3 regions of the Streptomyces sp. AM25 genome follow, and region 1 is predicted to be linked to each of the others. Evidence: riboswitches for the same ligand, from Rfam matches in the RefSeq annotation. Region 1 holds a riboswitch; each other region holds the start of a gene.
The links. Region 1 has a riboswitch for magnesium ahead of ACLHRZ_RS19050 (NRAMP family divalent metal transporter). Riboswitches for the same ligand answer to the same signal wherever they lie in the genome.
Positions count from the first base shown of each region.

Region 2: linked by a shared signal. The riboswitch ahead of ACLHRZ_RS17840 (hypothetical protein) and the one ahead of ACLHRZ_RS19050 (NRAMP family divalent metal transporter) in region 1 are both predicted to bind magnesium.
Region 3: linked by a shared signal. The riboswitch ahead of ACLHRZ_RS13250 (NRAMP family divalent metal transporter) and the one ahead of ACLHRZ_RS19050 (NRAMP family divalent metal transporter) in region 1 are both predicted to bind magnesium.

Region 1 covers NZ_JBKIWN010000013.1:165,959-172,998, reverse strand. Annotated here, with positions in the region: gene ACLHRZ_RS19060 (hypothetical protein) at 1-69, shown strand, start outside; gene ACLHRZ_RS19055 (hypothetical protein) at 1,187-1,753, opposite strand; M-box (ykoK) riboswitch at 2,442-2,618, shown strand; gene ACLHRZ_RS19050 (NRAMP family divalent metal transporter) at 2,947-4,692, shown strand; gene ACLHRZ_RS19045 (trypsin-like serine peptidase) at 4,909-5,616, opposite strand; gene ACLHRZ_RS19040 (trypsin-like serine peptidase) at 6,071-7,040, opposite strand, start outside.
Region 2 covers NZ_JBKIWN010000012.1:94,785-101,824, reverse strand. Annotated here, with positions in the region: gene ACLHRZ_RS17865 (isocitrate lyase/PEP mutase family protein) at 1-385, opposite strand, end outside; gene ACLHRZ_RS17860 (L,D-transpeptidase) at 981-2,180, shown strand; gene ACLHRZ_RS17855 (OsmC family peroxiredoxin) at 2,331-2,759, shown strand; gene ACLHRZ_RS17850 (cupin domain-containing protein) at 2,772-3,200, opposite strand; gene ACLHRZ_RS17845 (alkaline phosphatase family protein) at 3,753-5,138, shown strand; gene ACLHRZ_RS17840 (hypothetical protein) at 5,163-5,429, opposite strand; M-box (ykoK) riboswitch at 5,681-5,859, opposite strand; gene ACLHRZ_RS17835 (hypothetical protein) at 5,989-6,285, shown strand; gene ACLHRZ_RS17830 (cation-translocating P-type ATPase) at 6,331-7,040, shown strand, end outside.
Region 3 covers NZ_JBKIWN010000009.1:125,283-132,322, forward strand. Annotated here, with positions in the region: gene ACLHRZ_RS13235 (chloride channel protein) at 1-1,092, opposite strand, end outside; gene ACLHRZ_RS13240 (GlxA family transcriptional regulator) at 1,364-2,320, opposite strand; gene ACLHRZ_RS13245 (NADP-dependent oxidoreductase) at 2,401-3,333, shown strand; M-box (ykoK) riboswitch at 3,470-3,645, shown strand; gene ACLHRZ_RS13250 (NRAMP family divalent metal transporter) at 3,947-5,602, shown strand; gene ACLHRZ_RS13255 (winged helix-turn-helix domain-containing protein) at 5,860-6,276, shown strand; gene ACLHRZ_RS13260 (hypothetical protein) at 6,263-6,574, shown strand; gene ACLHRZ_RS13265 (hypothetical protein) at 6,627-7,040, shown strand, end outside.

The DNA.
Region 1 (7,040 bases):
CACTGCTGGACGCGTTCCCACCACGGGCACATGCAGAAGTGGGACAACAAGCACCACTGCTGGAAGTAATGCCCTCATGACCGGGGCCGCCTCACCCGGTCTGCCCGGCGGCATGACGGCGTTGCGCATACGGGGGTGGTGCCCCGTGGACGCCCGTTGGCCAGGTGAGGCGGTCCCACCAGGACGGGGCACCGCAGCTGGGTGACCGTCCCCCTTCAGGTCCGTCCGCGTGTCATCCCAAGGAGGGGAGCGCGGACGGACCGCTTTGCTGCTCGGGTATCACGCTGCATGGGCATGTGCCAGGATCACGCCGAAGAGGGTGACGGCGTCAGGCCGGGGAGTCCTCTGCCGGCGGGCCGCCGGCCGTGCGTGTGGGGAGGCGGCGTGGAACTGCGGGGAACGGGCGAGGGGTTACCCGTTTGTGCCTTCCCCTCCTGGTCCCCCGACGGGAGGCGGTCATGCCGGGTTCCTCGCTGGTAGGGCGACGGCGAGGGTGCGGGACCAGGCGAGGTGCGGTGCCGGGAAACCGGTTCGGGCCCCGTCATATACCTGGACCGGCGACCGGCAGGCGGGCTACGGCCGGTCGAACTCGATGCGGGCCGCGCCCCACGGCACGTGTCCGCTGCTCGGGCAGCCCCCAACATGGTGTGGGGGCCGGTGAAGTCCTCCAAGGCACTGCGGCAGTCGGCATAGCCGGGCAGGTCGTCGTCCCAGGTGCCGGGCGGCACCACCGTGACCACTGCCTCTCAGGTGTCGACCGCGACCTTGAGCCAGGACGAGAACAGCGGCACCGGGTCCGTAGACTCCAGGGTCACCCCGTCGTTCCTCGGCGTTAGCACGCGAAAACAGCCGCAGTCACAACGGGCACCGGCCCGAAGCCTCACGCTGGCATGCCGCCGATGGCAGCGGTGTACGCCGCAGGGTGCGGGCTTCTCGGTCGGCGTTCGGGACGTCCACGCGGCTGCCGAGGATCGTCTGCTCCGAAGCTGCCCCGATGCGAGGGTGGTTGACCGTGCCCTCGTCGGGCTGAAACGTGTCCGGTCGGGTGCCGGGGGTGTGCTGTCGGCGGTACTTTGGCAGGGTGTGGCCCGCCCTCAGATCGAGTGGGGGCGGGCCACACTTAGGTGAAGAGGTCCCTACTTATGCGTGGTGCAGGCGGTGTACCTGCCAGGGCATGGCGTGGGTACTACCGCCGGTGTCCGTGCGACGTGTGACCCTCGTGCCCGTGGGGTGCGTGGTTCCCATGCCCGTGCGACGGCTGGCCCCGATGGCCGTGGCCGTGACCGTGCGGCGCGTGGCCCCGGTGCTCGTGCCGCCCCGGGCGCCCGTGGCCCTGCCCGGGCGCTCCCGGCGTGCAGACGGTGGCCGTGGCGGTGGCCTGTTCGGTCTCGGAGGATCCCTGGTTGGTGAAGTTCACCGTGACCTGGATGCGGTCGCCGTTGGTCCAGCTTCCGCCGGTCGGCGCGATGTTGATGCTGTACGGCTGGGAGGTTCCGGGGCAGGTGGAGGCGTTTTCGGACTGTGAGGCCTGGCCGGAGACGTTCTTGCCGTCGGAGGCCTGGACGGCCACGGTCGGGGAGGAGTTGGAGGCGGGCGCCAGGGCGCAGGTGTAGGTCCCGGTCACCGTGATCGTTCCGTCGCTGTTGAGTGCGGCGGAGCTGTTGACGGTGGTGGCGGCGGGCGTCTGGGCGTTGGCCGGTGCGGTGAATCCCACCAGGAGCCCGGAGGCTGCCAACGGGACTATCGCAGCCATACGCAGGGATGAACGCATGATGTTTTCCTCTCGGATGAGATTGTGCCGGAGGTGGAACGAAGCCGGCTGGAACTCCCGAGATCCCCACGGCCAGAACAACGGTGACGACGAGGCCGTACGGCGGGAGAAGAGGCCTGTGCGCATCAGCCGTATCTCCGGGAGTACCGGGATGCCGGCAGGCCCACGATGCTTGCGGGGCCATCACCGTTCCCGCAATCGAACAACTGCATCGCACGGTTGCGTGGAATTCGTTTCGCGCCGTGTGGCGTAAAGGATGCGCTCTTCGTGGGGTGCAATCCGTTGGCCGGGGCAGGCAGTTGTGGTACGGGCCGGTCCTCGGCGTGGCACAGGAATCTGGCTCCGATCGGCGTGCGGAAGGGCCTGAGCGCGGCTGAAACGATCCTGCCTTTCTCGGTTCCGATGCACCGCCCCGGGCGGTGCGGCACTCTCATGCCGCGGCTCAATGGGCTGCGCCGGGCTATGAGATGGGCAGCGGAGCTGAGGTGTTTTCTCTCGGCCACCGCTGTCGGACACGCGCGGCCATGGACGTCGTCCCGTCACGCTGCAGGCGGCTAGCCGTTGCCCGATCACAGGGAATCCACAACTTCTCTAATTTCATGGTGAGTTCTTGGGAGCGCGTTCACTTGCGCGTCGGCGCGAGTGAGGTAGCGTCCGCAGTGGCTGAAATAAGGCACCTCGTTCGGTGAGGCGTCTGTGCGGATATAGGCCACTGACCCGACGACGTCGAGAGACGCCCAGGATCAGGACAGGTCTCCTCGGCTTAAGGGGTGACCCCAAGTGGCTTCCCGCCCGTCGGGTGGGGATACGCCGTGCAGTGCCGAAGCTCTTACGTGGAGGGTGCCGTCCAGGGAAGGCCGGCTTCCCCGTGCTCCGGGGTGGTCGGCGGGTGCTGGATTGGGGGTGGTCAGGGTGAGTCCTGACGGTGATAGGTGGTGTCGCTCTCGTTCCGGGCGCACCACGGTGCTCTTCTGAGCCCGCTTATTGCGTGTAACGCACGTGCACATGGCGTGAATTCGGCATTCCGATAGGCATCGGTCTATCCGTGCTCCGGTCCGGCTGTCGTCCGCCGTGTCGTCACGCGCATTTCGCCTGCCTTCATACGGCGGCATTTCGCCACGTCTTCATACGGGTCTGCCCGAGTGCGCCCGTTCGCAGTTCTGGGAGGTAGTGACATGTACTACGGCACCGTGCGTCCGGACCCCGGGCCGGATCCTGGAAGGGAGCAGAGTGCTGCCCCGGGCAACACGGCTGTCCTGGACAGTGCCCACACCGGGGACATCGTCGGTGCGCTGGGCACGATCGGCCGGCACGACACCGGCCGGCGGGGCTCCTGGGGGCAACGGCTGCGGACCCTGCTGGTGATCATGGGGCCGGGGCTGATCGTGATGGTCGGTGACAACGACGCGGGCGGCGTGGCGACGTACGCCCAGGCCGGCCAGAACTACGGCATGAAGCTGATGTGGACGCTGGTGCTGCTGATTCCGGTGCTCTATGTCAACCAGGAGATGGTGGTCCGGCTGGGTGCGGTCTCCGGGGTCGGGCACGCGCGGCTGATCTTCGAGCGGTTCGGGAAGTTCTGGGGCTCGTTCAGTGTCGGCGATCTGTTCCTGGTCAACGCGCTGACGATCGTGACGGAGTTCATCGGAGTCTCACAGGCGCTCGGCTACTTCGGGATACCGAACTACGTTGCGGTGCCGCTGGCCGCGGTGCTGCTGTTCGCCGTGGTGGCCGGCGGGTCCTTCCGGCGCTGGGAGAGGTTCCTCTTCCTCCTCATCGCGGTGAACGTGGTGATGTTCCCCATGGCGCTCATGGCCCACCCCAAGGCCGGCACGACCGCGCAGGGGCTCATCCCGCAGTTCCCGGGCGGGCTCGACTCGACACTCCTGCTGGTCATCGTCGCCATCGTCGGCACCACGGTGGCCCCCTGGCAGCTGTTCTTCCAGCAGTCCAACGTGGTCGACAAACGGATCACCCCGCGCTGGATCCGCTACGAGCGCGCCGACCTGTGGATCGGCATCGCCGTCGTCATGGCCGGAGCAGTGGCGATCATGGCGACATCGGCTTTCGTGTTCCACGGCACCGATCTGGCGGGGCAGTTCAGTGATGCCGCGGGGGTGGCGGACGGGCTGCGCAAGCACGGCGGACCGGCGCTGGGCGCCCTGTTCGCGACCGTGCTGCTGGACGCCGCCCTCATCGGCGCCAACGCCGTGGGACTTGCCACCACCTACTCCCTCGGAGACACCTTCAAAAGGCGGCACTCACTGCACTGGAAGATCTCCGAGGCACCGCTGTTCTATATCGGCTACGCATTCCTGATCGGCATCGCCGCCACCATCACCCTCGTCTCCGACGACCACATCCAGGGCCTGATCACCCAGGGAGTACAGGCCCTGGCAGGGGTGCTGCTCCCCTCGGCGACCGTCTTCCTGGTCCTGCTCTGCAACGACCGCCCCGTGCTGGGCCCCTGGGTGAACAGCGTCCGGCAGAACGTCGTCGCGGGTGTCATCGTCTGGTGCCTGGTACTGCTGTCGCTGGCGCTGACCGCGGCCACGTTCTTCCCCGGCCTGACCACCACGCAACTGGAGACCGGCTTCGCCGCCGGGACTGCCCTCGGCCTCGTCGGCGGAACCCTCGTCGCCCTGCGCTCACGCCAGGCCTCCCGAATCGCCGCAGCAGAAGCTGCCGCACGGCTCCGCGCGGCGGAGCGAGGCGGGATGGTCGTCACCACGCCGCTCGAACGCTTCCGGGTCTTGATGGAGACCGATCGGATGCTCTGGCGCACGCCTGACCTGTCCACCCTCCAACGCCCGAAGTTCTCACCGCTGCGCAAGGCAGGCCTGATCACCCTGCGTGGCTACCTGGTCGTGGCGGTCGTCCTGGTCATCGTCAGGATCGCCCAACTGGCTACCGGGAACTGATAGTTCCGTCGGGCGCGAGGTGCGGTCGCGAACGGCCGTCGTTGCCCCTGCTGCACCGTGTGGCGACGGGTGGAGGCTCCCGAGGCCAAGATGTCGCCTCAGGAGCCTCCGCCCGGGTTACTGCCGGGCGGCTGCTCCTTCATGGCGCCTGGGACGGAGATGCTGGGCCTGGCGGTCCCGCTGCCGTGGAAGGGGCTGGCAAGTGGTGTGCGGACGCTAGCTCTCCTGGCTGACAGCCTTGTCGTACAGGGACTTGATGGCGTCGTTGAAGTAGGGGCTGTAGGAGGTGTCATCGGTGTCGCCGCCGGTCTGGTAGCCACCGATGACACCGATGACCTGGCCGGTGTGGGTATTGCTGTCGAAGTGGGCGAGCCAGGGGCTCCCGCTGGTCCCGCTGCTGTAGCCGGTGCAGTCCACTTTCATCTGGTCCGGCTGGAACTGCACCGTCTTGTTGGCACACGAGATGGGGTCCTGCCCACTGTCCGGATAGCCCGTGATCTGCACCCGGTTGCCGTAGCCGGCGTTGTAGCCGAAGCGGTTGGCGCCCAGCACCTCGGCGATCCGCTTGCCGTTGAGCTTGTCGGTGACGACGAACCCCACGTCATAGTCCGGGTCGGACGACTGCATCCAGTGATCGTCGACGACCATCTTCCCGACCGTCCAAATCCCGTTGGGCGTCTGGCCGTCACGGTAGCCGGGGACGAATGCCAGGTCCGTCTTGTAGCCGCCGCCCTTCCCCGCGTGGAGGCAGTGTGCCGCAGTGATCACCACGGACTTGCCGGGACTGTCCACGACACTCCCGGTGCAGAAGTGGTCACCGCTGCCGTCGTGGCTGAACACCGCGCCCACCCGGGCGTTGGACGCGGTCGGCGGAGGGGTGTGCGAGACGCCCGGCTGATGACGGAAGGGCCGAGCGCTGCGCATGCGGTGGACGGTCCAGCCATTCGCGCGCCCCGACGCGCTCGCGGCCGCTGAGGACGAGGGCCGTGTGGAGCCTAGGCTGTTGTGATCCGGTGTGTCATCAGAGGCACAACCTGATACAGCGGCCAGCGCGGCGAGCATGGCGAGTGTCATTGCAGACCTGTAGCGCATGGCCGGATGCTAGGGCACATACCGCTTGGCTCAGGGGTGCTTGGCCACAACTACTTCTGTTCCCAGGGGAATTGCAGGTGTTCAACGTGGCGCCGGGGGAGGGGTGGCGGCGCGTTCCTGTGCCGGCGCGCCAGGTCGGCGAGGAGATATCAGGGGCGGAGGCAAGGTGCTGTGCCTGCAGGTGACTTGGGTCAAGGTGGCATTGATACGCAGGACGGGGGCGGTTCGGTACCGTCTTACCGTGAGGGAATCCGCCCGTGCCGCTGGTTCGGCGCGGGCGGATTCGTCATGCTGTGCGGGCGTTGCCGGCGCCGGCGTTGTAGGGGTGCGGGCGGCGGACGGTGCGGCCTGCGGTGGCGTCGTCGTACAGGTCCTGCGCGTCCTTGCCGTAGAGGGGCGAGTAGCTGATGCTGTCGTCGTTGGCGTCGTTCCCGCCGCCGTTGTAGCCGCCCACGTTCCCGATGACCTTTCCGGTCCGTGTGGCGGGGTTGTAGCCGGTGATCCACGGGCCTCCGGAGACGCCTCCGTAGAAGCCTCCGCACGTCATCTGCATCTGCCGGAAGCCCGGCAGCCGGCTGGTGGTGACGTCGCAGTGCACCGCCTTGTGGCCCCGGTTGACCGTGGAGGAGCCGGGATATCCGATCACCGTGACGCGGTTGTCGTAGCCCGGGGTCCGGGTGAACGTCAGAGCCCCGACGGCGGCTTCGGCCGTCCTGTGCTTGCCGTTCGCGGCGACCTGGACGAAGGCCAGGTCCAGGTCCGATGCTGCTTGTTTGGTGTTGGTCCGGTACCGCGGATCCACGAAGATGCGGGTCACCGGGTAGATCCCGTAGGGCTGCGCGGCGGAGGAGGAGCCGAAACGGTAGTCGGGCACGAAGATCGCGTGCTTGGCGCGCGTGAGGCCGATGGCGCAGTGCCCGGCCGTCAGGACGAGACCGTGACCGCTGCTGTGCACCACGCTGCCCGTGCAGTACGTGGCCCCGCGGCCGAGTGGACTGCCGTCGAAGAAGAAGGTTCCCACCATGGGTAACCCCTCGAAGTGCTGGGCCATGCGGGGAGCCGCATGAGTGCGGGCAGGTTGCCAGGCAGCGGGCGACGGGGCCTTGGCCAGGCGAAGAATGCCCGCCAGGCCGAGAGGGGCCGCGTTGGCCATGCGCTGGGCTGTCCAGTACGTCTCCTCCTCGCGCATCCGCGCGGGGCCCGGCGGGGGCAGGGAATCCAACAGGCCGGAGGACAGCCGGGTTTCCTCACGAACC
Region 2 (7,040 bases), on a different contig from region 1:
CCATCAGCCGCACCCCGCTCAGCTGGCCGCACCGCTTGGGCGTGACCTGGTCCTCCAGGTGGATCGCCGCCACACCCGCCTGGACGTACTCGTGGACGGTGCGGTCGATGTTGCTCGGTCCCCCGTATCCGGTATCGGCATCCGCGATCACCGGAATGGACACGGCACGGGTCATGTTCCTCGCGTGCTCGGTCATTTCGGTCTGGCTGAGCAGACCGATGTCCGGCATGCCCAGCCGGCTGGCTGTGGCCCCGAATCCCGTCATATACACGGCGGGAAACCCTGCCGCCGCCACGATGCGCGCGGTGATCGCATCAGCAGCTCCCGGCGCCACCACCATGCCGGGGCCTTCCAGAAGGCTTCTCAGTGAACGGTCGACTACCAACGGTGGATCACCTCACACCTGTGCAGAGACTATGTAAATGCCCTGTAATAAAGCACAGTTTGGCATATCGGGTAAATAGGTAGACTGCCCGGCATGAGGAGTTGCACCGGGTCCCAGAAGCGTGCTCGCACCCGGTGCGTCCTCGTGTCCGTACGCACTGTGTCCGTGATCGCAGCTCTCTGCATGCTTCTCCTCACGGCCGGTGCGCTGCGGCCGGAGGGCTGCCTCGGTACGAGAATCAGCACGGCAAGCAGCACGAGTGCCGAAACGGTGCCGGCGCACTCACCCGAGCACACGTCGTCCGGCAAGGGCACGAACTGCGAGCACCACAGGGGCTGGCCGCTGCCCGCCCTCTCGTACGACCCCGTTCCACCCATGCCGGTGTCGAGCGCGGATTCGCCGTCGGACCGGGGTGCGGCCGGTGCTGCGGGAATCCGCGGCCCGTCGCGAGCGGAGATCAGTTCGGTCGACCTTCACCGATTGCAGGTCCAACGGCTCTAGACCGGAATGTCGACTCCCCGGTATTCACGACGATTCCCCTTCACCATCCGCCGTGACCTGCTGCAGGCAGGCGTGGCGGGGACTAGGACATTCCATGGGACTCTCCTCTCGCCGTCGATTCCTGGCCGGCGCCGTGACCGTGGTCGGCGGCACGCTGGGGATCGCAGCGTGCGGATCGCGCAGTACGGCGGACGGCGCCAAGGCCGCCGCCGGGACGGCCTCGACGGCAAGCATCAAGATCACGCCGGCGGACGGCGCTGCCGACACGGGTGTCGCGGGTACGTCGGTGACCGCCGTCAAGGGCGAACTGACCGATGTCGCCGTCGTCGTGGCCGACAAGCAGACTCCCGTCAAGGGCTCTCTGTCGGCGGACAAGAAGACGTGGAAACCGGACGCCCCGCTCGAGCGTGCGACCACCTACAAGGTCACGGCAAAGGCGAAGGACGCCCAGGGGCGGGCCGTGACCGAACAGGCGACGTTCACCACCGTCTCCGCTGCCAAGAGCTTCATCGGCACCTTCACCCCTGAAGACGGCTCGAAGGTCGGCGTCGGCATGCCGGTGTCCATCACCTTCGACAAGCCCGTCAAGAACAAGAGAGCGGTCGGGTCCGCTCTGACGGTGAAGTGCAGCAGCGGCCAGCAGGTGGTCGGTCACTGGTTCAGCGACACCCGCATCGACTTCCGGCCCAAGGAGTACTGGGAGGCGGGTTCCACCGTGACGCTGCAACTCCGCCTGGCCGACGTCGAGGCGTCGTCCGGCATCACGGGGATCCAGGACAAGACCGTCTCGTTCACCATCGGCCGTTCGCAGGTCAGCACCGTCGACGTCGACACATGCACCATGACCGTGGTGCGCGACGGACAGACCGTCAAGACCATCCCCATCTCGGCCGGGAGCAACAAGAATCCCACCTACAACGGGCAGATGGTGATATCCGAGAAGCACAAGGAAACCCGCATGGACGGTTCCACCGTGGGCTTCGGAGGCGAGTACGACATCCCCGACGTCCCGCACGCCATGCGGCTGTCCACCTCCGGCACCTTCATCCACGGAAACTACTGGAGCAGCGGCGTCTTCGGCAGCAGCAACACCAGTCACGGCTGCATAGGCCTGTCGGACGTGAAGGGCGCCAACGACAGCAGCACGCCCGGTGCCTGGTTCTACGAGAACTCGCTCATCGGGGACGTCGTCATCGTGAAGAACTCCCCGGACAAGACCATAAGCCCCGACAACGGTCTCAACGCCTGGAACATGGACTGGAACGACTGGACCAAGGACAGCAACAACCAGTAAAGGAGCACGCGTTGCCGCCCCACACCGGTGGGGCGGCATTGTCCACCTTGGTCACCAGGAGTGTCCCAAAGGTGATATCCATGCGCCGCCCGACTCCCTAGGTTTGGCGGTGACAGATCCCACCCTTGCAGGATCGGAGCTGATGACGCCATGGCGACCGTACGCACCGCAGCCACCCGCTGGCACGGCAATCTCACCCAGGGCCGGGGAGTCGTCTCCCTCGATTCTTCCCGGATCGGCACGTACGACGTGACCTGGCCTGCACGTGCAGAACAGCCGGAGGGCACGACCAGCCCGGAGGAACTGATCGCCGCAGCCCATTCGTCCTGCTATTCCATGGCGTTCGCACACGAGGCGACCGAACGCGGCTACACCGTCATGAGGGTGGAGACCACGGCCGATGTGACCTTCGAGCCCGGCGCGGGAATAACCGGGATCTCCCTGACGGTCACCGCCTCCGTCCCGGAGCTGCCGAAGGACGAATTCGACGTCCTGGCCGAGCAGGTCAAGCGGAACTGTCCCGTCGGCCAGGCCCTGGCGGGGGTCGGGAACATCACCCTCGATGCCCGGCTGATATGAACGCCCGCGCCGTCACCGGCCCTTGGCGTTCGTATCGCACTTCGTCAGGTCGGTCTCGGCGAGGGGCTTGCCCTCGGGCGTCACATAGGTGACCCAGAGCACGACGTCCTCGGTGCCCTTGTTGAGCCCCTGGTGCACGTAGCCGCGGCCCTCGATCACCGATTCCCCGGCCTTGTACGTGTGGGTGCCGCCCGACTTCAGCTCATGGGTCAGCTCGCCCTGCTTCACCACGGCGACCAGGTTGCCGTAGTGACAGTGCCACCCCGTGCTCTCCCCCGGCGGAATGGTGATCTTGCGGAAGTTCACTTGCGCAGGGCCGTCCACCTCGACCTTCACCGGGTCGTCCTGCCGTCCTTGGGCGAGGTCCTCCACGACGACACCCTCCTTCGGCTGCCCGCCGGAAACCCGCCCGTCCGCGCTCGCCAATGAAGAACCCGTCATTCCCAGCGCAATCGCTCCTACGGCCGCCACACAAATCCGCCTGCTGCGCCAATTACGCATGACCGCTCCAATCCCTTGGATGCCTGATCGGGCTCCCAGGCTAGGAAGTGCCCGCCCATTGCGGCCATGTCCGAAAGTTGCATGCCGTGGCTACTTTTGGCGAAACTTTCGGCTGGGGAAAACCTCGGACTTCTCGACGTCGATTTATCCGGAACCGGGTGGACCGATCCGGCGCCTCGGCAATCCGTTCGGTGAGCCGTCGGCCGTGCGACCCCAGAAGGCCCGTCAGATGCGCGCTCCTCCTTGCCGGACGGCGAATTCACAGCCGCCGACACCCATGTGAGGGATGGACGAGCCAACATCCAGATGATCTGCTGTACGCAGAGCGTGTGCACGCAGGGACTCTGTGCCTCCTTTTCCCGGAGCTGTCACAGAATCACGAAGCGGCCCGGCTCTATGCCATCGTCATGCCTGTTGGCCACCGGGGAAGGAAGTACAGACGGAGTGGGTCGGTTCAGGATTCCTCGTGGTGTGGCTGCAGACGGCGAGTGGATGTCGTTTCTTCCGTCCTGTGTACGGCGTGCCGTCGCAGCGGGGCGCACTCGGGGCGGTTCGCTCAAAGATGTGGAGCACGTCGTTTTCCTGATGCAGGAGAACCGGTCGTTCGACCACTATTTCGGCACTCTCGGAGACGTACAGGGTTTTGACGACCCGAGTGTCCTCAAGCTGCCGAACGGCCGCAGTGTCTTCCACCAGCCGGACACGGCGAACCCCCAGGGGTATCTGCTGCCGTTCCGGCTGGATACGCACAGGACGAACGCTCAGGCCATCTCGTCGCCCAGCCACGCCTGGGAAGTACAGCACCAGGCCTGGAACGGCGGGAAGATGGACCAGTGGATGCCCGCCCACCGTGAGGCCGACAAGGCCAACGCGCCTTATGTGATGGGCTACTACACCCGCGCGGACCTTCCCTTCCATTTCGCGCTCGCCGAGGCATTCACGGTGTGCGACAACTACCACTGCTCGGTGATGGGGCCGACGTGGCCGAACCGGCTGTACTGGATGTCCGGCACCATCGACCCCGGCGGCACCCGGGGCGGCCCGGTGATCACGAACAACTACCCGCCGACGTTCTACCAGTGGACCACCTACGCCGAACGCCTGCAGGCAGCAGGAATCAGCTGGCAGGTCTACCAAGGGCAGGACAACGGGTCGTTCAGTGTCCTCAACGGGTTCAAGGCGTTCAGGGAAGCGCAGCCCGGGAGCCCGCTGTACGAGCGTGGTATGCGCAGGCTGCCGGACGGGGCCTTCGAAGACGACGCCCGTAACGACCAGTTGCCCGCTGTCTCCTGGATCATTCCCTCCACCGCCGCATCGGAGGAACCCGACGCCCTGCCGGCAGCAGGGGCGGATTTCATCGCGCAGAAGATCGAAGCGATCGCCTCGAACCCTCACGTGTGGGCCAAGACCGCACTCATCATCAGCTATGACGAGAACGGCGGCCTCTTCGACCATGTCCCCCCGCCCGTACCCCCGGCCGGTACACCGGACGAGTTCGTCGAAGGCCTGCCGATCGGCGGCGGCTTCCGCGTACCCGCTTTGATCATCTCGCCCTGGACAGTGGGCGGACGGGTTGCCGGCGAAGCCTTCGACCACACCTCCTGTCTGCGCTTCCTGGAACGCTGGACCGCAGCACACGGGACCGAGGTCGAAGAACCCAACATCAGCGCCTGGCGAAGGCGGACGTTCGGCGACCTCACCTCCGCCTTCGACTTCACCCGAACCGCCCGCACGCCGCCGCGGCTGCCCGCCGATACCGAGGAGCAGCTCGCCCGAGGAGCGACCAAGGCATCCCTCCTGCCCCGGCCCACATTCCCCACCACTCGTCAGAAGCTGCCCCATCAAGAACGCAAACGGGCCTCGAAGCGTACGCGCTGAAGCATGACGAATGAGTGCGCGCGGTCAGGCCACAACCCCCGCGGGGCCGCAACGCGAACCCTGCACCGGGTTCTCCAGCGACTGCTGCATGATGTCGACGGCCAGCGGGAGCATCAGGCGGGCGAGGAGGCCCGCACCGGCGGCGTCGGCCATGCCGTCGAGGACGGGACCGGCGTAGGCCAGAGCCCGGCGCAGGGCGGGGCGGAGCGAGTCGGAGGTGAAGTCGGGCAGGACGAAGCTGAGGGTGAGGCCGGTGGCGGCAGCGTTCGGCCACGTCAGTTGAATGCGCACAGCAGTCTCCGGGCAGGACGTACCCGGTCGCGGACGGACACGTGGAACCGCCGCGCAGCATGCCCGGGCAGTCTGTGGGCAGGAGACAGTGCGCGAAGGTCAGTTGATGCGTCGGCGACGGGTGGACGATGACGGGCGAGTTGAGCCGGAAACAGGCTCCGGACTATGCCAGGGACTCAAGCCCCTCACCTCCTCGCGGCCTGGGCACTCGCGGGTGCCGGACATGGGCCGAGGAGCCTCCGCGACGCGGGAAGGCACCTCTCTCGTCACGGCTTCAGCACTGCACGGCGTATTCCCGGCCGAGATTGGCCGGGCAGCCACTTGGGCGCACCCCTTAATCCGGAGTGAGCTGTCCTGACCCGGGGCGTCTCTCGACGTTCGGGGTCAGTGGCCTGTGTCCGCGCAGAAGCCTCACCCAACGAGGTGCTGCGTACATCGAGAATCACGAAAATCCACGGTCGCTGTCAAGGAACGTTTAGGAAAACAGGAGATGGCGCAGGTTAACGCCGGTGGACAGGTTCACGCCGGAACCGTGCCCTCATCCGGAACAGGAGATTTCATGAGCAAGAGCGCCGATTTACAGCCCTCGTCCTCGTCGCGCCCGGCCGGGCCGCTGGGGGCGGTGCTGTCGGTGATGGACCGCGTGCCCGGTGCCGGCCTGGTGAAGGGGGCTGCGAACGGGGCGTTGGACGTGGTCGGTTCGGTGTCTCCCCGGGCACGTCGGGCAGCGGTGTACACCGGCGTCGGCATCCTGGGCGCGGTGGGGCTCGTCGAGTGGCCGGTGGCGGCGGCGGGCGCCGCGGTGGTGTGGCTGACGCAGCCGAAGCCGCAGGACGGCGGCGCCGCGGCCGACTGACCGCCGGGCAGTAGCCGTCGGCTGCCCGGCCGTTCCGGGCACAGCATGTCTTCTCCGCACCGTGGCCACAAACCGGTGCGGACTTCTCATGAGAGTAGGACAGTGGTTCTGCGTTTGCTGGCCGGCTTACCCGTGGCCGGTCTTGGTTCGGCACTCAGCGCTCCGGCCCGGGCCGCGGGCCGTCTCGTCCCGTCGGCCGACGTACTCATATGCGGAGCGGCCGAGTTGGCGTCGGTCGGTGTGCGCGCCGCGGCAGGCGGGGCGGCCGAGGCATCGGCGACGGCCGTGCGTGTGGCCCGCGTGGCCCGTAACGCGCTGGTGCCCGGCGACGGTTGCTGGCGTGCGGGGAGCAGGCTCCAATTGCCCTTGCGCCCGCACCCCGAAGCCGCCCACGTGCCACGGCTGGAGGAGGCCGCGGAGAAGGTGGCGGCCGCGTTGCTGGAGCACCCCGAGGTGCTCCTCGCCTACTGGGACGGCGGTCTGTCCCGGCTGGTGGTGCAGGTGGCCGAGCAGGATGTGGTCGGTGCGGTCGAGCGCCGGACGGCGGAACTGGCCGCCCGGTACGGGCTGGAGCACTCCGACGAGACGGAGAAACCTTACTCTCCCCATCCCGCGAGCACCGCCGATGTGCGCGCTGCGGCCGTACTCCTGGCCTGTGATGCGGCGGGTGTCGCCACGGCGGTGGCGGCACAGGTGCTGCGGATGCAGAAGTCCCCGCGGCTGGTCACCGCGGCGGTGACGCTGCTGCGGGAGGA
Region 3 (7,040 bases), on a different contig from region 1:
GGCCATGCCCTCCCAGGCCCCCAGCGCCCCGCCGATCATGAAGACGGGCGCGAGCACCCCGCCCGAGGTGCCGGAGCCCAGGGAGAGCGCCCAGATCGCGGTCTTGACGACGAGCACGCCGAGGATGAGGGAGAGCGTGGCCCGGCCGGCGAGCAGTTGGCGGATCACGTCGTACCCCACGCCGAGCGCACGCGGTTCGACGAGGCCTCCGGCGCCGATGGCCAGGCCGCCGATCGCGGGCCACCACATCCAGTGGAACGGCAGCCTGGCGAAGGCGTCCTCGGCGCGGTAGACCAGCCAGGTCACGGCGACGGCCAGGGCGCCGCCGGTCAGCCCGCTGACCACGGCGAGCAGGTCGGCCAGCGGGGTCAGGCGGAGCGTGGAGCCGGCGAAGGGGAAGAGCGGGGCGGTCCCGAGGAGGAAGCCGCGGACGACGGTCGCCACGGCGACGGAGGCGACGACCGGCACGAAGCTCCGCGGCCGCCATTCGAAGAGCAGCAGTTCGACCGCCAACAGCACGGCGGCCATCGGCGAGTTGAAGGTGGCGGCCATGCCGGCGGCGGCCCCGGCCACGAGCAGCGTCTTGCGCTCGGCGGCGGTCAGGTGCCGCACCTGGGCGAGCAGGGAGCCGATGGCGCCGCCGGTCATGATGATCGGCCCCTCGGCGCCGAACGGGCCGCCGGTGCCGATGCTGACGGCGGCGGAGACCGGCTTGAGCAGGGCCAGGCGCGGGGCGACGACGCTGCCGCGGGTCAGGATCGCCTCGATGGCCTCGGGCATGCCGTGCCCGCGTATCTTCTCCGAGCCGTACCGCGCCATCACCCCGATGAGCAGCCCGCCCAGCACGGGGGCGGCCAGCACGAGCCACCAGGCGGGGTGCGCCTGGGCCGGGGCGGTGAGCGAGGTGTCGGCGCGCTGCCGGAAGACGAGGTTGGTGATCAGGCCGATCAGCCGCAGGAGAGCCAGTGCGGCCACCGCCCCGGCCGCCCCGATCGGGAGGGCCCAGGCCGTGATCAGCAGCATTCGTGGACGAACGGTGAAGTCGCCGAGCCGCAGTCCGCGGCGCTTGTCATACAGTCCGGTCGCAGACATGGCCGGAGTATTGCACCGGGCAATACTTCGATCTTCGAAATCCCGGGGAGTTTGCACGCCAGGGATTACCGGTGCGCGTGTGGGTGAACCGGGGCCCCGGAAGGGGCGCGGGGAACTGCGCGACCAGCCACCGACGGCCCGCAGCCGACGCAGCGTCCCAAGGGTCCGGGGTGAAGTCCCGGGGGCATCGACTGCGGGTGCGTCGTGGCGGCTCGCGCCCGCGCGGCGGAGCCGTACATGTGAACAGCCCCGCGCCCCTGACGGGGCGCCCTCACTCCCGGAACGTACGCCGATACGTACCCGGCGAAACGCCAAGCGCAGCGTGCAGGTGCTGCCGCAGGGACACGTCCGTGCCGAAGCCCGCGCGCTCGGCGATCCGGCTCACCGGCAGGTCGCTGCTCTCCAGCAGGTGCCGGGCCAGGTCGACGCGCTGCTGGACGATCCACTGCCCGGGGCTCAGGCCCACCTCGGCCCGGAAGCGCCGGGTGAACGTGCGGCGGCTCATGCCCGCGTGCCGGGCCAGGTCGTCCAGGCCGAGCGGCTCGTGCAGCCGGTCGAGGGCCCATGCGCGGGTCGGGGACGTCCCGGCGTCCGGGCTCTGCGGCACGGGCCGTTCCACGTACTGCGCCTGCCCTCCCTCGCGCTGCGGGGGGACGACGCAGTACCGGGCCACCTGGTTGGCGACGCCGCTGCCGTGGTCGCGCCGGATCACGTGCAGGAGCAGGTCGATGCCCGACGCGGCGCCGGCCGAGGTCAGCACCCGGCCCGCGCCCGCGAAGAGGACGTCGGGCGCGAGCCGCACCCGCGGGTACAGCTGCCGGAAGCGGGCGGTGTGGCGCCAGTGCGTGGCCGCGGGGCTGTCGTCGAGGAGACCTGCCGCGGCCAGGACGAAGGTGGCGACGCAGATGCCCACGATCCGGGTCTCCGGCCCGATCAGCGCGAGGGCCGCGGCGGTGCGCGGCGGCAGGTCGTCCGGGCCGGTGACGCGGACGAACTTCTCCGAGGCGGGGATCACCACGGTGTCCGCCTCCGCCAGCACCGACGCGTCGTGCCCGACGGCGATGGTGAAGTCCGCCTCGGTGCGGACCGGCCGGCCGTCCACGGAGCAGGTGACCACCTCGTAGAGCGGCTGCCCGTCCGGCCCGGTGGCCGTTCCGAAGAACCGGGACGCCAGGCTGAGCTCGAACGGAATGACCCCGTCCAGGGCCAGGACCACTACACGATGCATGGCCCGATTCTTGCACACCATGACCTTCGGGCCACTGTTTTCGCAGGTGGTGTTACCCGCACTCTGGGGACATGACCACGATGAGAGCAATGAGCCAGAACACCTACGGCGGCCCCGAGGCCGTGCGCGAGACCGTCGTCGAGAAGCCGGTGCCCGGCCCCTCCCAGGTGCTCGTCCGCGTCCGCGCGGCGGGGATGAACCCGACCGACTGGAAGCACCGCCAGGGCCGCGGCTTCCTCGACCGCCTCCCGATGGTGCTCGGCTGGGACGTCTCCGGCGTCGTCGAGGCCGTCGGCATGGGCGTCACGCTGCACGAGGCCGGCGACGAGGTGTTCGGCATGCTGCCCTACCCGCACGGGGTGGGCTCCTTCGCCGAGTACGTGGTCGTTCCGGCCCGGGCGCTGGTGCGCAAGCCGGCGAACGTCGACCACGTGCAGGCGGGCGCGCTCCCGCTCGCCGCCCTGACCGCCTGGCAGGCCCTGGTGGACACCGCGGACGTCCGCCCCGGGCAGCGCGTGCTGATCCACGCCGCGGCGGGCGGGGTCGGCCACCTCGCCGTGCAGATCGCCAAGGAGCGCGGCGCGTACGTGATCGGCACGGCCAGCGCGCCCAAGCACGCGCTGCTGCGCGAGCTCGGCGTCGACGAGCCGATCGACTACCGGACCGAGGACTTCACCGCGATCGGCCCGGTGGACGTGGTCCTCGACACCATCGGCGGCGAGACGGCCGCCCGTTCCCTCAAGACCCTCAAGCCCGGCGGCCAGTTGGTGTCCATCGCCCTCACCTCGCTCCCCGAGGACATCGACGCGCAGGCCGCCGCCCTGGGCGTCCGGGTCCGCCCGCTCCTCGTCGAGGCCGACCAGGCGGGCATGCAGGCCATCGCCGACCGGGCCGCCGACGGCCGGCTCCGGGCCGTGGTCGAGGCCGCGTTCCCGCTCGACCAGGCCGCCAAGGGGCACGAGTTGGGCGACACGGGCCGGGTCGCCGGCAAGGTCGTGCTCACCGTCGCATAAGCGGACAGACGGGCGATACGGGCCGCTCCTTCCCCCGGGGAGCGGCCCGCATTCTTGGCCACAGGGTCAAGCTTGTGTCAAGTAGTTGCGTTCATGCGCAAGTAAGGGGCTATGCTTCTGAGCGTTCGAAAAGCATCAGGCACCTCGTTCGGTGAGGCGTCTTCACGGACACAGGCCACTGACCCCACGACGTCGAGAGACGCCCAGGGTCAGGACAGGTCTCCCCGGCCTAAGGGGTGACCCCAAGTGGCTGCCCCGCCCTGCGGGGAATACGCCGTGGAGTGCCAAAGCTCTGACGAGTTGGGGTGAACCGGTCATGGAACCGGTCCGCTCCTTGCCGTGTCGTCCGGCGCCCGCGTGCGCCCCGGCCGGGAGGAGGCGAGAGACATGGATGGCTGCAGTTGCAGTAGTCCGGGCCACAGTCGGCCCCGTATCCGCACGTCCTCGCTGACCTCCGGTACGCGGTAACAACCTTTCCTGCGCGCACTTCTGCGCCCTGCACTGCCACCCGTACGGCCAACTGCCGTGCCGGGGTGCTGTGCTGCGCGCTCGCAGGGAGGATCGCTGCTGCGTGCCCCGCTACCTCCCCCATCGGGGGCAAGGGAGGCCCGTCATGACCGACACGATCATCAACCCCACGCCGGCACCGGCGCCGCGCGCCGCCGTTCTCGACGACGCGCACGTCGGTGACATCCGTGGTGCCCTCGGCACCATCAAGCTCGACGACACCGCTCCTCGCAAGGGGCTTTCCGCCAAGCTCAAGACGCTCCTCGCGATTGTCGGCCCCGGCCTGATCGTGATGGTCGGCGACAACGACGCCGGCGCTTTCGACACCTACGGCAACGCCGGTCAGAACTACGGCACCAGCCTGCTGTGGACGCTGCTGCTGCTCGTCCCCGTCCTCTACGTCAACCAGGAGATGGTGCTGCGCCTCGGCGCCGTCACCGGCGTCGGCCACGCGCGGCTGATCCTGGAGCGGTTCGGCAAGTTCTGGGGCGCGTTCTCCGTCATCGACCTGTTTCTGCTCAACGCCCTGACGATCGTTACCGAGTTCATCGGTGTCACACTTGCCGTCGGCTACCTCGGACTGCCCAAGACGGTGAGCGTGCTGGTGGCGGCGGCCGTCGTGATCGCGGCCGCGACCACCGGCTCGTTCCGGCGCTTCGAGCGCACCGCCATCGTGCTGTGCGCGGGCTCGCTGCTGCTCATCCCGATCTACTTCATGATCCACCCGAGCACCGGGACCATGGCCCACGACTTCGTCGTCCCGGGCATGCCGCACGACTCCAAGCTCGCGGACGTCATGCTGCTGATCATCGCGATCGTCGGCACCACCGTCGCCCCCTGGCAGCTGTTCTTCCAGCAGTCGTACGTCATCGACAAGCGCATCACCCCGCGCTTCATGAAGTACGAGAAGGTCGACCTGTGGATCGGCATCATCGTCGTGATCGTCGGCGCCGCCGCCATGATCGGCTTCACCGCCGCCACGTTCATGGGCACCAAGGACTTCGGCAACTTCACCGACGCGGCCGGCATCGCCAAGGGCCTGGAGGACCACGCGGGCAAGCTCGCCGGTGTCCTGTTCGCCATCGCCCTGCTCGACGCCTCGATCATCGGCGCCTCCGCCGTCTCGCTGTCCACCGCCTACGCCCTCGGTGACGTGCTCGGCCTCAAGCACTCCCTGCACCGCGGGGTGCGCGGCGCCAAGGGCTTCTACGCGATCTTCGCCGGCGTCATCCTGGCGGCCGCGGTCATCGTGATCATCCCCGGCTCGCCGCTCGGCCTGATCACCACCGGCGTGCAGACCCTGGCCGGCGTGCTGCTGCCCTCCGCCACGGTCTTCCTGCTGCTGCTCTGCAACGACAAGGCCGTCCTCGGCCCCTGGGTCAACGGCCGCTGGACCAACGCCTTCACGTCCCTGGTCGTCGCCGTCCTGGTCGTGCTGTCCATCATCCTGACCGCCGCGGTGGCCTTCCCCGACATCACCTCCGGCGCGATCCTCGACATCATGGCCGTCTGCGGCGTCGCCGGCATCCTGGCCATCGGCTACGCCGAGGTCCGCCGCCGCAGGAAGGGCTGGGCCCTCGCCGCCCCCATCGACCGCACGGGCAAGGAGAGCTGGCGGATGCCTCCGCTGGAGGAACTCCCCACGCCCGTCATGTCCACCGGCCGCAAGATCGGCATGTCCGCCCTGCGCGCCTACCTGGTCGTGGCCATGGTCCTGGTGATCATCCACGTCGTCCAGCTCGCCATGGGCCACGGTCACTGACAGACGTCCCCGGGGCGGCGTGTCCTCCCCAGTTCCGCCGCCCCGGGGGCCGCTTCGCTCCGCTGGAGGCCGTCCGGCGACTGCGGGCCGGTCCAGCCGGTCGCGCCCACGCGGCGGAGCCGCTGGGGGCACCTCCTGGGGCCACCCCCAGCGGTAGCTGGGGGAGGTGGCCGGAGTAGCTGCCCCGCGCCCCTCCGGGGCGCGACATCTGCCCTGCGCCTCTGACGGGGCGCGACAAAAGTCCGTCAGGAGCAGACATGTCCCTGCGTTACCCGCGCATCATCCGTACCCACCAGGAACGCTCCGCCCCAGTGGCCGTCGAGCCCAAGGTCCGGAAGCCGCAGCTGCCGCACCGGCTGGGCGGGCTGACCGTCGACCCCGAAGCACGCATCGCGACCGCGGATGAGCGGGAACTCCCGCTCACCTTCATGGAGTTCGAGCTCCTGTCCCACCTCGTCGCCAACCCCCGGCGCGTCCACACCCGCCGCCAGCTGCTGACCGTCATCTGGGGGCCGGGCAACTCGAGCGGCGCCCGCACCATCGACGTCCACGTCGCCCGGCTGCGCCGCAAGCTCGGCCCCGACTACCAGGCCCTGATCAAGACCGTGCGACAGGTCGGCTACGCGCTCGACCCGTCGAAGATCCAGGAGGTGTGCCACCATGCGACTCCTTGACCGTCCCCTGTTCCGTCGCCCCGCCCCTCCGCCGCCCGCCGCACCGACCCACGGCACGATCAGCGCCCGGTGCGAGCGCCGCGTCGAGGGCAAGGTCCGGGCCCTGTGCGTGCTCGCCTTCGCGGGGACCGGGGTGCGCCTGAACAGCCTGCACATCATCGAGCCGGACGACAGCGTCACCGTCGTCGTCCGCATCAGCCTCACCCTGTCCGGCCCGGCCGGCGTCGCCCTGGAGCGGCTGGTCGGCCAGCTGTCCCACGAGCCCGGCGTGCGCGACCTGCACTGGCGGCTGCACTAGCCGGCGAACCGAGCAACGATGGGAGGAGAGGCCGAGGAGGTGGTGGTCCGGCATGAAGGTGCCCCGCCTGCACGCCGGTGAGGGTGCGGGGGCCCTGGCGGCCCTGGTGGCGGGCCTGCTGCTCGTCGTCGGGATCAACGCGGCCCTGGCCGGCGACCGGCCGTTCGCCACCGCCGCCTGGACGGCCTCCGGAGCCGTCGCCCTCGCCCTGGCCGCGGGCGTCCTGCACAGCCGCCGCCGCTCCGTCGCGCGCGCGGCGGGGACACCGCTGCCGGAGCGGGTGGACGACGACTGGTTCACCGGACCGACCTTCGAGGGCTTCCCCGCGGAGGCCGTCCGGCCCCTGCTGGAGCGGCCCGGTTCCCCGAGCCGCAGCGAGGTGTGCACCGCGTGGGTGCTCGCCACGCACGGCCACGACGCCGGCTGGATCACGGACCACCTGGATCTTCCCCCGGAGGTGGCCCGG